Regions from separate parts of the Ureibacillus sp. FSL K6-3587 genome, predicted to be linked through region 2. Evidence: riboswitches for the same ligand, from Rfam matches in the RefSeq annotation. Region 2 holds a riboswitch; each other region holds the start of a gene.
The links. Region 2 has a riboswitch for S-adenosylmethionine ahead of NSS77_RS10935 (methionine ABC transporter ATP-binding protein). Riboswitches for the same ligand answer to the same signal wherever they lie in the genome.
Positions count from the first base shown of each region.

Region 1: linked by a shared signal. The riboswitch ahead of metK (methionine adenosyltransferase) and the one ahead of NSS77_RS10935 (methionine ABC transporter ATP-binding protein) in region 2 are both predicted to bind S-adenosylmethionine.
Region 3: linked by a shared signal. The riboswitch ahead of NSS77_RS07900 (bifunctional homocysteine S-methyltransferase/methylenetetrahydrofolate reductase) and the one ahead of NSS77_RS10935 (methionine ABC transporter ATP-binding protein) in region 2 are both predicted to bind S-adenosylmethionine.

Region 1 covers NZ_CP151969.1:2,322,944-2,327,431, forward strand. The annotation lists gene NSS77_RS11620 (prolyl oligopeptidase family serine peptidase) at 1-397, shown strand, start outside; gene pckA (phosphoenolpyruvate carboxykinase (ATP)) at 484-2,070, opposite strand; SAM riboswitch class I at 2,311-2,425, shown strand; gene metK (methionine adenosyltransferase) at 2,647-3,843, shown strand; gene NSS77_RS11635 (gamma carbonic anhydrase family protein) at 3,887-4,399, opposite strand.
Region 2 covers NZ_CP151969.1:2,219,622-2,224,109, forward strand. The annotation lists gene gcvH (glycine cleavage system protein GcvH) at 17-397, shown strand; gene NSS77_RS10925 (toprim domain-containing protein) at 519-860, shown strand; gene NSS77_RS10930 (thioredoxin family protein) at 873-1,175, shown strand; SAM riboswitch class I at 1,227-1,339, shown strand; gene NSS77_RS10935 (methionine ABC transporter ATP-binding protein) at 1,511-2,536, shown strand; gene NSS77_RS10940 (methionine ABC transporter permease) at 2,529-3,197, shown strand; gene NSS77_RS10945 (MetQ/NlpA family ABC transporter substrate-binding protein) at 3,257-4,114, shown strand; gene NSS77_RS10950 (LysR family transcriptional regulator) at 4,174-4,488, opposite strand, start outside.
Region 3 covers NZ_CP151969.1:1,601,334-1,605,821, reverse strand. The annotation lists gene metH (methionine synthase) at 1-38, opposite strand, end outside; gene NSS77_RS07900 (bifunctional homocysteine S-methyltransferase/methylenetetrahydrofolate reductase) at 31-1,878, opposite strand; SAM riboswitch class I at 1,980-2,083, opposite strand; gene hemG (protoporphyrinogen oxidase) at 2,163-3,554, opposite strand; gene NSS77_RS07890 (tetratricopeptide repeat protein) at 3,740-4,488, opposite strand, start outside.

The sequences.
Region 1 (4,488 bases), 100 kb from region 2:
GGCCATTTTAAGCAAAGATGTCCGTTCTGCCGTTACATGGTCGGGCGTATCCGACCTGGCAGCTCTTTATCATGAAAGGGTCGATTTAAGAAGGACGTTGAAGCGGCTGATTGGCGGATCCCCCAACAAGTATCCTGAAATATATGCGGAACGTTCTCCCGTATATGAAGTCGATCGCATTCAGGCACCGGTTCTCATTATTCATGGCACCGAAGATCAGAATGTAAGCATTGAGCAATCCTATAAATTGGAAAGGGCGTTGAAGGAAGCGGGAAAGCCATACGAGACTTGGTATATGGCAGGGTTGGCCCACCATTTTCCGCCCCATCTCAATCGGGAAACAGTGCAATCCATTTGCAAATGGATGATCGACAAGGGAAAGGACAATAAAAAGTAGGGATCAGAATTTTCCTTTTCGAAAATTTAAATATGAACAAAAGAAAAATGCTATTGGCCAATGCCAATAGCATTTTTTATCGGGAATTAAACTAATGGTCCACCTTTTTTCAAGATATCTTCCGGAACATTGTTAAACTTTTTGAAGTTTTCTTTGAACAAGTTTGCCAAATATTGGGCTTTCTCGTCATATGCCGCTTTATCTTCCCAAGCTTCACGAGGATCCAGCACTTCGCTAGGAACTCCTTCGATTTGTGTTGGAATGTGCAATCCAAAGATCGCATCTTGTTTCGTTTCTACATCATTTAGTTTTCCATCAATCGCAGCACGTACCATCGCGCGTGTATAAGAAAGTTTCATGCGGCTTCCAACACCGTATTCGCCGCCAGTCCAACCTGTGTTCACCAAGAATACTTGAACATCGTGCTTATCGATTTTTTCACCCAACATTTCAGCATATCTTGTCGCAGGAAGCGGCAAGAAAGGAGCACCGAAGCATGTTGAGAAAACTGGTTCTGGTGAAGTGACACCGCGTTCTGTACCAGCCAATTTGGAAGTGAATCCGCTTAAGAAGTGGTACATTGCTTGTTCTTTAGTCAATTTGCTGATTGGAGGAAGCACCCCAAAAGCATCCGCAGTCAAGAAAATGATCGTTTTTGGATGACCGGCAATTGATGGTGTCACGATATTTTCGATGTAATGGATTGGATATGCCGCTCTTGTATTTTCAGTTAAAGTATTATCATCGTAATCAGGCACGCGTGTAGCCGGATCGATTACAACGTTTTCCAATACAGTACCAAAGCGAATGGCATTATAAATTTCCGGTTCTTTTTCAGCAGATAGATTGATTGTTTTTGCGTAGCAACCGCCTTCGATATTGAATACGCCATTGTCAGACCAACCATGTTCATCATCACCAATCAATTTCCGGTTGCTGTCTGCGGAAAGCGTTGTTTTACCTGTACCGGATAAACCGAAGAATAATGCTACATCGCCGGCTTCACCAACGTTGGCTGAGCAGTGCATTGAAAGAATTCCTTTTTCAGGCAATAAATAGTTCATAATACTGAAGATGGATTTTTTCATCTCGCCGGCATATTCTGTGCCGCCAATCAGAATGATTTTCTTTTCGAAAGAAACGATGATGAATGCTTCAGAATTTGTTCCATCCACAGCTGGATCCGCTTTGAAACCAGGTGCTGAAACAATTGTGAAGTCAGCATCATGTGAAACCAATTCTTCTTGAGTTGGACGGATGAATAATTGATGGCAGAAAAGATTGTGCCAAGCGTATTCATTTACGACTTGAATTGCCAATTGCGAATCTTTATCCGCTCCGGCAAAGCCTTTGAATACGAATAGCTCATCTTTGTCTTTCAAGTAATTTAAAACTTTGATATACAAGTTATCAAACACTTCAGAAGAAATTGGTTGGTTTACGCTTCCCCAGTCGATTTTACCTTTGATGCTTTCTTCTTCGACGATAAATTTATCTTTTGGAGAACGTCCGGTATATTTTCCAGTTTCGGCAACAATGGCGCCATCAGTTGTGAGTCTCGCTTCCCCGCGAATAACCGCTTTTTCAACCAATTGCGGCACCGATAATTGGGTGTTTATATTTTTACCTTTTAATAATTCCTTCAGCTCATTTGCAACTTCTACTGAATTCATCGATTAAATACCATCCTTTTTTTATTTTTAGGGAAATTATTCTTTGTTATATAATACAAAAAATAGTATAACACATTGGGTGGAATAATCTATACTAATCCTTAAAATTTATTTATGAAATTTTTTGACTTCTCTTCCAACCTCCTTGAAGAAAATGGAATTATGAAAAGACAGTAGACAAATAAGAAAAAACATTTGACAATGCAGTATAGATTACGTAACATGTTGCATGAACGGATACTCTTATCCAGAGCTGGTGGAGGGTTAAGGCCCTATGAAACCCGGCAACCTGCATTATCTATATAATAATGCGTGGTGCTAACCTGATGCAAGGGATTCCCTTGAACGATAAGAGTGAAAGGTAGAGATTTCAGTTCCTTTCCTCATGCAGAAATGTGGATAGGAACTTTTTTTATTCAAATCAATCCGGCATATATTCAAGCTAAAATAGATTAGCGAGTTTTATACCTTTCATTATCCTCGTAATGTTCCTTACGGGCGGAAGTCGGAAAGGATCATGGATAATGAGTACCGTATCATAAAGAGCTTCGTCTCAACAATTTAGGAGGAAAATGAATGTCAAAACGTCGGCTGTTTACATCAGAAAGTGTAACGGAAGGGCATCCGGATAAAATTTGTGACCAAATCTCCGATGCCATTTTGGATGCGATACTTGCAGAAGATCCAAATGCAAGAGTTGCTTGCGAAACGATTGTAACAACGGGATTGGTCCTTGTTACAGGAGAAATTACAACAACAACATATGTAGATATTCAAAGCATTGTTCGTAATACGGTTGCGGAAATTGGATATACGCGAGGAAAATTTGGATTTGATGCGGAAAACTTGGCGGTGCTCACTGCAATTGGCGAACAATCACCGGACATTGCGGAAGGTGTGGACCGAGCATTGGAAGCCCGGGAAGGATACATGACGGATGAGGAGATTGAAGCGATCGGTGCTGGCGACCAAGGGTTGATTTTTGGATTTGCTTGCAATGAAACGCCTGAATTGATGCCTCTTCCGATCAGCTTGGCGCATCAACTTTCCAGAAGATTGACGGAAGTCCGCAAGTCGAAAGAAATCCCTTATTTGCGTCCGGACGGGAAAACGCAAGTGACGGTAGAATATGATGAAAACAACATTCCTCGCCGAATCGATACGATTGTTATTTCAACTCAGCATGATGAGGGCGTCACTCAAGAACAAATCAAAGAAGATATAATGGAAAAAGTGGTCAAAACCATCATTCCTGCAGAGTTGTTGGATGGGGATACAAAGTATTTCATCAACCCGACTGGCCGATTCGTAATTGGTGGACCTAAAGGGGATGCAGGGCTCACTGGCCGCAAAATCATTGTCGATACGTATGGAGGATACGCCCGTCACGGTGGGGGAGCATTCTCCGGCAAGGATCCGACAAAAGTGGATCGTTCCGCTGCCTATGCGGCTCGTTATGTAGCGAAAAACATCGTTGCATCCGGTCTCGCTGACCGTGTGGAAGTTCAGTTGGCTTATGCAATCGGTGTCGCCCGTCCTGTATCCATTTCCATCGATACATTCGGAACGGGAAAAGTGGCTGAAAACCAATTGGTTGAATGGGTAAATGAATTGTTCGATTTGCGTCCTGCAGGCATCATCAAAATGCTTGATCTGCGCAGACCGATTTACAAACAAACGGCTGCATACGGCCATTTTGGACGCACAGACATCGATTTGCCTTGGGAAAGAACGGACGTGGCGGAAAAATTACGCCAAAAAGCGGGAATATAATATAATATGAAATGCAGGCAAACAATATGCCTGCATTTTTCATTTATTTCTTTAATGATTGATAATATTTCCCTTTTTGAACGTATTCGTTAATGATGCGATCCATATCTTTCCGTTCCGCTTCGGTCACTTCCCGCACGACTTTTGCGGGATTCCCCATCGCAACGGAATTGGGCGGGATTTTTTTCCCTGGAGGCACTAAACTTCCAGCTGCAATAAGCGCCCCCTCGCCGATTTCCGCACCGTCCAAAACGATTGCCCCCATGCCGATTAATGCGCGTTTGCGGATAATGCAGCTATGTAGAGTCACCTGATGGCCGACGATGACCTCATCCTCAATAATGAGAGGGTTGTTCGGACTTTGATGCAAGCAGCTTAAATCCTGTATGCTGCAACGTTTGCCGATGATCGTTGGCGCCACATCCCCGCGGATGACCGTACCAAACCAAATGGTCGTATCTTCGTCAATGGTTACATCGCCGGTAATTGTCACATGCTCTGCAATATATGCGGAAGGATGGATTTTTGGTTCTTTGTCGTGATAAGGATAAATCATCGCAATGCTCCCCATTTCTAATGTATTATTTATGTATATTATCCTAACAAATAAGAAAATTTTTGAAAATAGAACGAACATCTTGTTGA
Region 2 (4,488 bases):
TGATGGAGGTTAAAGTATGACAGTACCTAAGGAATTACGTTATACTTCAGAGCATGAATGGGTAAAAGTGGAAGATGGTAAAGTGCGTGTTGGAATCACTGATTTCGCGCAATCTGAACTTGGCGATATTGTGTTCGTGGAACTTCCGCAAGTGGGTGACGAAATTCAAATGAACGAGCCGTTTGGAAGCGTTGAATCCGTAAAAACGGTTTCTGAATTATATGCACCGGTTTCCGGCAAAGTTGTTGAAGTGAATACTGAACTGGAAGACAGCCCGGAACTTGTGAATGAATCACCATATGAAAAAGCTTGGATGATTGTCGTTGAACCTTCAGATGCTTCCCAAATCGATCAATTATTGACTGCGGAACAATACGAAGAAATCATTTCGGAATAGTATGTGAAAAACGCCAGTGAAAGAACTGGCGTTTTTTTTAAAACAAAATATAATAAATAAACAACCTTTTTATTTTATTTTTGTTTCTTCGGTTTTTATTATAGTACTTGGGGTGATCAACATGCATTATGAAAAATGTATTATTGTTGAAGGTCGTTCGGATATGATGAAATTGGCCCCCATATTTGCGGAAGAGGTGAAAATCGTCTGTACAAATGGAACCATCAGCGAAGATGCGTTGCTGGAACTCCTTGAGCCTTATGAGGAATGCGAACTATATACATTTTTTGATGCGGATCAATCGGGCGATAAATTAAGAAAATTGATGAAGCGGATCTATTCTGAGGCTACCCATCTCAACGTTCCGAAGACTTATATGGAAGTGGCGAATGCCCCAAGAAAAGTATTGGCACAATTACTGAAGGAAGCGAAATTTTCAGTACACAAAGAATATTTAGTATAGGAAATGATCGAAATGGAAGAATGGACAATTGAAACTTGGAAAGAGAAAGCAAAAAATCATGAAGTAACGGCTTTATATTTATACACACCCTTTTGCGGAACATGCAAAGTGGCATCAAAAATGTTGGAAGTCGTCGAAGTGTTGCTGCCACAGATTCCCATTGGCAAAGCGAATATCAATTTTCTGGAGGATTTCGCTTTTGAACAGCAAATCGAAAGCGTGCCTTGTCTTTTGATTACGAAGAATGGAAAAGAGCATGAAAAAGTTTATGCCTTTGAATCCGTACAAAACTTATATGAAAAGTTGAGATTATAGTTGACATATGATAGATTACATGGTACATTGGTTCCATAATTAAATAGAAAACTCTTATTAAGAGTGGTGGAGGGAAGTGCCCTATGAAACCCGGCAACCATCATATTTTTGATATGATAAGGTGCCAAATCACGCAAAGTATTTATTACTTTGAAAGATAAGAGGAAGTTTTACAAATTCTTCTGGGTTGTTCAACTTCCCTTCTACTTATCAAAGTAGGAGGTTTTTTTATTGAAATTTCCTCTTTTTACATTGCTAAAGTAATAGAATAAAAACTGTAAAATTCACAGATGCAGTATTAAAACTTTATTGCGGTTTGTCAAAGGAGTACTCATATGATTGAAGTAAAAGATGTCACAAAAATATTTAAAACGAAAGATGGAGAATTAACCGCAGTTGATCATGTCAGTTTATCCGTTCAAAAAGGTGAAATTTTCGGAATCATCGGATATAGCGGTGCCGGAAAAAGTACATTGATCCGCCTTTTGAATGGACTTGAAAAACCAACAAGCGGTTCAGTCACTGTGAATGGTCTTGAGATATCATCGATAAAAGGAAAAGAGTTGCGCAAAGCGCGCCAAAAAATCAGTATGATTTTCCAACATTTCAATCTATTGTGGTCGAGAACGGTTGCGGAAAATATCGCATTCCCTCTGGAAATCGCCGGTGTTCCAAAGGCGCAACGGGACAAGAAAGTTCAAGAATTGATCGAACTTGTGGGGCTGGGCGGAAGAGCGGATGCTTATCCTTCCCAGCTTTCCGGGGGACAAAAGCAGCGTGTGGGGATTGCGAGAGCGTTGGCAAACAATCCGGAAGTGCTGCTCTGCGATGAAGCGACGAGCGCATTGGACCCGGAAACAACCGATTCGATTTTGAGTCTGTTGCAAGATATTAATCAGCGCCTCGGATTAACGATTGTGTTGATTACCCATGAAATGCATGTCATCCGCAAAATTTGCCATCGGGTGGCGGTAATGCAAGCCGGGCGCATAGTTGAACAAGGGGACGTACTTGAGGTGTTCCGAAATCCTCAAGCGGATATTACGAAAAACTTTGTGATGCAAGTGTCCGATTCAAGAGAATCCAAAGAAGCGATTGAGCATATTTTGAAAAATTACCCAACAGGGAAATTGGTGAAATTGATTTTTGTAGGAAATACATCCGATCAACCGGTTATTTCTTACTTGATCAAAGAATTCCAAATTGATGTTAATATCCTTTACGGCAATATATCCGAAACTGCCAATGGCCCTTATGGAACATTGATCGTCCAACTTGACGGAGATAAGGAAAAAGTGGAAAAGGCGTTGGAAAAATTGCAGACGATGAACATTAAAACGGAGGTGATTTCCAATGATTGAAACTTTATTTCCAAATGTAAAGTGGGACCTCATGTGGCAAGCTACTTATGACACGGTCTACATGACGGTTGTCTCAACGGCGGTCACCTTCGTTCTTGGATTATTGATCGGTATTTTGCTTTTTTTAACTAGTCCCCATCAATTGTGGGCGAACAAAGTGGTTCATTTCTTGACGGGATCCCTTGTCAACATCTTCCGTTCGATTCCGTTTATCATATTGATCATTTTGTTGATTCCATTTACGAAGTTTTTACTTGGAACAATCCGTGGAGTGAATGCCGCTTTGCCGGCGCTGATTATCGGTTCTGCGCCATTCTATGCCCGTCTCGTTTTAATCGCATTCAGAGAAGTGGATAAAGGGGTCATTGAAGCGGCAAGATCAATGGGCGCCAATACATTTCAGATTATTTGGAAAGTGTTGATTCCGGAATCCAAACCTGCCCTCATTTCCGGCATTACGGTAACGGCTGTTGCCCTTGTCGGCTATACGGCAATGGCGGGAATCATCGGTGCCGGCGGTCTGGGTAACTTGGCGTTTTTGGAAGGTTTCCAAAGAACCCGGGAAGATGTCACGTTAATGTCAACGATTTTTATTTTGGTCATTGTATTCATCATACAATGGATTGGCGATACTATTACTGCCAAAACGGACAAGCGTTAGTTGGGTGATTTGGCGAAAGCCGTTCACATAAAAAAATTGAAGGAGAAGGAGAAAGAGGCATGAAGAAATTATTATCATTTTTGCTTTTATCCGTTCTTGTACTCGCACTAGCAGCATGCGGTACGAAAGACGATGCAAATTCTTCGTCTGATGAAGGAACAAAAGACGACGAAACAAAAGAAAAAGTAACATTAAAAGTGGGTGCTTCCCATACACCGCATGCGGAGATTTTGAAAAAAGCCAAACCTATTTTGGAAAAAGAAGGAATTGAACTGGAAATTGAAGAATATCAAGACTATGTATTGCCAAACGAAGATTTGAACAATGGCGACCTTGATGCAAACTACTTCCAACACATTCCGTATCTTGAACAAAAAGTGGCCGAAGAAGGTTATGATCTAGTCAATGCTGGCGGTATCCACATCGAACCGATCGGCATCTACTCCAAAAAATATAAATCTTTAGATGAACTGCCTGATGGTGCGACAATCCTGATTTCAAACTCAATTCCTGACCATGGCCGCATTTTATCATTGCTTGAAGCGCAAGGTTTAATCAAATTAAAAGACGGCATTGATAAAACAAAAGCCACATTGGATGATATTGTAGAAAATCCGAAAAACTTGAAAATTGAAGCAACTGACGCTCCTGAAATGATGGTTACATATTATGAAAACGAAGAAGGAGACGCAGTTGTCATCAACTCCAACTTTGCGATTGACGCAGGCATCAACCCTGTAAAAGATTCCATCGCCATTGAAGGTTCAGAATCACCTTATGTAAACATAATTGCTGTACGTTCCGGCGATGAAAACCGCGAAGAAATCAAAAAATTGGTAGAAGTATTGCGCTCCAAAGAAATCCAAGACTTCATTCTTGAAGAATGGGGCGGCTCAGTAGTACCAGTAAGCGAATAATTTAGCGGTAAAAAACCTCCTAATCGGGATGATTAGGAGGTTTTTTCTAATTTAAAAGGCTATTGGAATTGATTCAATCTGGAGAAGAATGAATTGACGAATTTGATAAATACTTGTTCAGAAGGAGCCAATTCCCGGTTCGCCGGATAAATGATTCCTACGTTGCGTGTGATGTTTGGGTTATCAATTTTCATTTTGATCGTTAAACGCGGGGTTGAATCATAGAAGGAGCTTTCAGGAAGCAATGTGACGCCAATGCCTGCTGCCACCATCCCTTTCAAAGCGTCCATATCTTCCCCTTCCGAAGTGACTTTAGGAAGAAAACCAGCCGATTTGCATGCATCGACCACGACTTTATGTAGAATGTATCCTTC
Region 3 (4,488 bases), 620 kb from region 2:
CGTTTCTGCAACTGTTCTTCGATTGGATGGTTAACCATTTGCTATAACTCCTTTGTTCTGCTCATCAAGTTGTTGGATATATTGCAATAGTTGTGATGTTATATCGTATCGCATAAACGGCGTGATCAAATAGATTCCGTTAAAGTATTTCGTTGCCGTATCTAACAACTCTTTCGCAATTTCAAGACCCACTCTTGTTTCTTCTTCTTTATTTCCGCTCACTTGTTTCATTCTTTCCAACACATCATCGGACAATTTGATTCCTGGCACTTCATGATGCAAGAACTCCGCATTTTTAAAGCTTGTGAGCGGCATGATTCCGATATAAATCGGTGTTTCCAAATGTTTCGTCGCTTCATATACTTCCACGATTTTTTCCTTGGAGTATACCGGCTGGGAAATGAAGTAATCCGCACCATGTTCGATTTTTTTCTCAAGGCGGCTTACCGCGCGATCAATCACCCTTACATTCGGATTGAAAGCGGCCGCTACAGAGAAGTTGGCTTTCTTTTTAAGGGCTTTTCCGGAGAAAGAAATCCCTTCGTTCAATTGTTTGATGAGGGAGATCAATTCCATGGATGAAACATCATAAACGCTTGTGGCGCCCGGAAAATCCCCCACTTTTGTCGGGTCTCCTGTAACGGCTAATACATCATGGAGACCAAGGGCGCTTAACCCCAACAAATGGGATTGCAACCCGATCAAATTCCGGTCCCGGCATGTAATATGGGGCATTGTGCGGATTCCGTATTGCAATTTTAAGATGGCCCCCATCGCCAAGTTGCTGACTCTTGGGGAAGCCAAGGAATTGTCGGCCATCATGATAAGGTCTGCCCCGGCCTCGTACAGCGCTTTGGCCCCTTCAATAAATTTGTCGATTTCAAGATGCTTTGGTGTATCCAACTCGACAATGACCGAACGTTCCCTTTTCGCTTTTTCATGAAGCGGCTCGAAACTCCGCGGTTCTGCTTCTTGAATGACAATTTCCCTTTGGGGTTTTGCCGCTTTCTTTTCAACCGGCTGGAAATGGGCCAGTTTCTTTTTCATCGCTTCAATATGTTTTGGCGTCGTTCCGCAGCATCCTCCGATGAGCCTTACCCCTTCATTGCAAAGTTCCACTGCGGCACGGGCAAAATAATCCACTTCCGATTCATAAACGACGCGGCCATCCTCGATATCCAACAGGGATGCGTTCGGATAAGCCGATAAAAAGGCCCGTTCGGGAATTTCCACCTCTTCAAAGGCCTGTAATGTGTGATAAGGGCCAAGACGGCAGTTCACTCCTACGACATCTGCCCCCAATTGTTCAAGCCGCTTCAACGCATCATTCAATTTCATGCCGTTCAATAACACGCCAGGTTCCTGCATGGAAACTTGGGCGATGATAGGCATATCCGTCATTAGCCTTAGCATTTTCAACGTTTCCGTAAGTTCTTCAAAATCATAGTAAGTTTCAAGCAATAAACCATCCAACTGTCCGTCAATCAACACTTCCGCCTGTTCACGGACAGCTTCCAAAATTTCCTCCAATGTGTGGTCAACTTTCCGTACGCCGCGAATTCCGCCGATGGAACCCAAAACAAAGACGTTGTGGCCTTCTGCTGCACGCTTGGCTACAGCAATCGCCCCTTGGTTGATTTCCGCCACTTTGGACTCCAATCCATAACGGGCAAGCTTGATTCCATTGGCTCCATAAGTATTCGTTTGAATCACATCAGCGCCGGCCTGTATGTATTCGCTATGAATTTTTTCGATGATGTCCGGTCTTTTAATATTCATTTCTTCATGGCAGTATTCAAGTCCGTACGAATATAAAAGGGTTCCCATCGCCCCATCTGCAACCAACACTCTATTTCTTAAAGCTTCCAGTAGCCCCATCCAAATTCCCTCACTTTTCTTTACTTCTTAAATATTCAGTTAATTCATCTAAAAGAAAAAGCCTTCTTGCGAAAGAAGGCTTGTCATTTCCTTTTGAAGTCACCTTATCTTTCGGCCATTGCCGCTGGATTTAGCACCTTACTAATTTCATTAGTGGTTGCTGAAGCTTCACAGGGCCAGTTCCCTCCACTTCTCTCGATAAGTAATATTCAATTTTGAAATACCGATATAATAGCTTACATCATAAACGGTATTCTACATTTTGTCAAGTTAACTAATCGGAATTAATGCGAAATGATATCGAAAATTTTCTCTGCCGTTTCTTTACCATTATCGATACATGCGCCGATTCCTACGCCGAAATAAGAACATCCTGCAATGAACAGATTTGGATAGAGCTGATCCAATTTTGCCAACACTTGATCCAATGCTTCGTGATGGGCCAAATCATAAGTCGGCATCGCTTCAATCCATTTCGTAATATTCACAATGCTAGGTTGCGCTTCTATATTCAAGCTGAGTTTAATATCGTTCAATGCCACTTTTGTCAGCTCTTCATCAGTCATGTTGATCAATTCTTGATAACGTGGATTACTTTCCTTATAGAAGACGCGCACCAACAGGTTCCCTTCTTTGGACGTATGTTTCCATTTGCGGCTTGTCCAAGTGGATGCATTACATGCCAAATCGCTGTTATGGGAAACGATAAATCCGGTGCCATCCTGCGGCAATACGGAATCCGGCAGATCAAAGCCCAAATACATTGTGATGGCGGATGCATCTTTGAATTGGTTGAAATAAGGTTCCAATTCTTCATTATTCAAAAGATGTTTAATCACTTTGTTAGGCAATGCCAAAACAACAACATCCGATTCCATTTTATCGCCACTAGCCAAAGTGATTTCATAACGATCATTTTTCTTCTCGACTTGAACCGTTTCCGTGCCTTTATAAATTTCTACATCATCCAACAGTTCTTCCAATCGGTCGATCAATTGGCTTAAACCGTTTTTAAAAGACAAGAATTTTTTATTTGCTTCCCGTTCAAATTTTTCCCGATTCGCTTGCAATCCTTTCATCAGGCTGCCATATTCATTTTTATAATCGACCAAATACGGAAGGGTGGAAGCGATGGACAATTTATAAATATCTCCGGAATAAACGCCGGCAAGTACTGGGGCAATCTGCTTTTCAACGATTTCTTTTCCCAAAAAGTATTCCAAAAATTCTCCGATTGAATTTTCCTTTGTAAATTTCGTATTCGGAATTTCTTCATCTTTTAAAAAGCGTTGTTTTCCTTCTTCTGAAATCAATGTGCTCGCATTCAATGATTCCACCGTCATCGGAATACCGAAAACAGACTCCTTAGGAATTGCATGTAATTCATTGTTCGTATGGATATAGGAAATCCCCGTTTCGTTATAAACAACTTCCGATTCAAAATCGAGTTCTTTTATCAGTTCTTGGACACTTGGATAACGGGCTACAATGGAATCCGCCCCCGTTTCCATGACGAATCCGTTTTCCCGCGCTGTGTGCATTTTGCCGCCAAGGTAAGGATTTTTTTCCAAAAGCACCAAACGGGCAGGAACATTTTTTTCTTTCAATTGTTTTTGCAAATAGTACATCGTGCAAAGTCCTGTAATTCCTCCACCAATCACTGTTACCGTTTTCATTCAATACAACTCCTATACATTCAATTTGACTATTTTAAGTATAATCGCTTTTTTTAGCTATTTTTGTGTCGGCTTTAGCAAATTTTATTGAATAATAGTCGAAAAATTTCATAATTCAATAGACTTCCACTCGAATTGTCCAAGGGAATGTGCATTCCAAGAAGTGGATGGAGGAAATTGCGGAATTATTGAACATATTCGTTTTCCATTTGTTGTCTTGCCAATTCCCGCCAACGGGAGGCAGCCTTCTTATCAACCTCGACATCGATTCCATTTTCATAAATATGGGCGATATTCAACTTTGCCTGATAATCGCCGAGCAATGAAGCCCGCTTATAATAGTAAAGCGCTTTCTTTCCATTCCTTTCCACCCCAATGCCGTTCTCATATAAATATCCCAAATTATAAATGGAATCGATATGATGGGATTCAGCCGCTTTCTCAAACCATTCAACGGCTTTTGAAATGTTTTTCTCCACACCCAATAGCCCGTCCAAATAGATGGAACCCATACGGTACTGGGCATCCTCATAACCGCCTTGAGCGGACTTCAAATAATGGTGAAAGGCCTTATCTTCATCTTTATTGATTCCGATTCCTTGTTCATACATGATCCCCAGCGTAAACATCGCTTCCACCACATTCTGTTTTGCAGCCTCTTTGAACCATTTCAATGCTTCCTTGTAATTTACAGGGACCCCTTCTCCGTTCAAATACATATCGGCCAAGTTATTTTGGGCATCCGGATGTCCCTTTTTTGCCGCCTTTTTATATAATTGAAAAGCCATCTTCACATCTTCTTCCACCCCAAGCCCTTCATAATAACAGTTTGCAAGCTGATAAAGGGCTTCACTATTCCCGGCTTTGCCGGCTTTTTGCAGCCAAAATACCACGAGGGAATATTCTTCCATAATTTTATAAAGATAGGCCAATT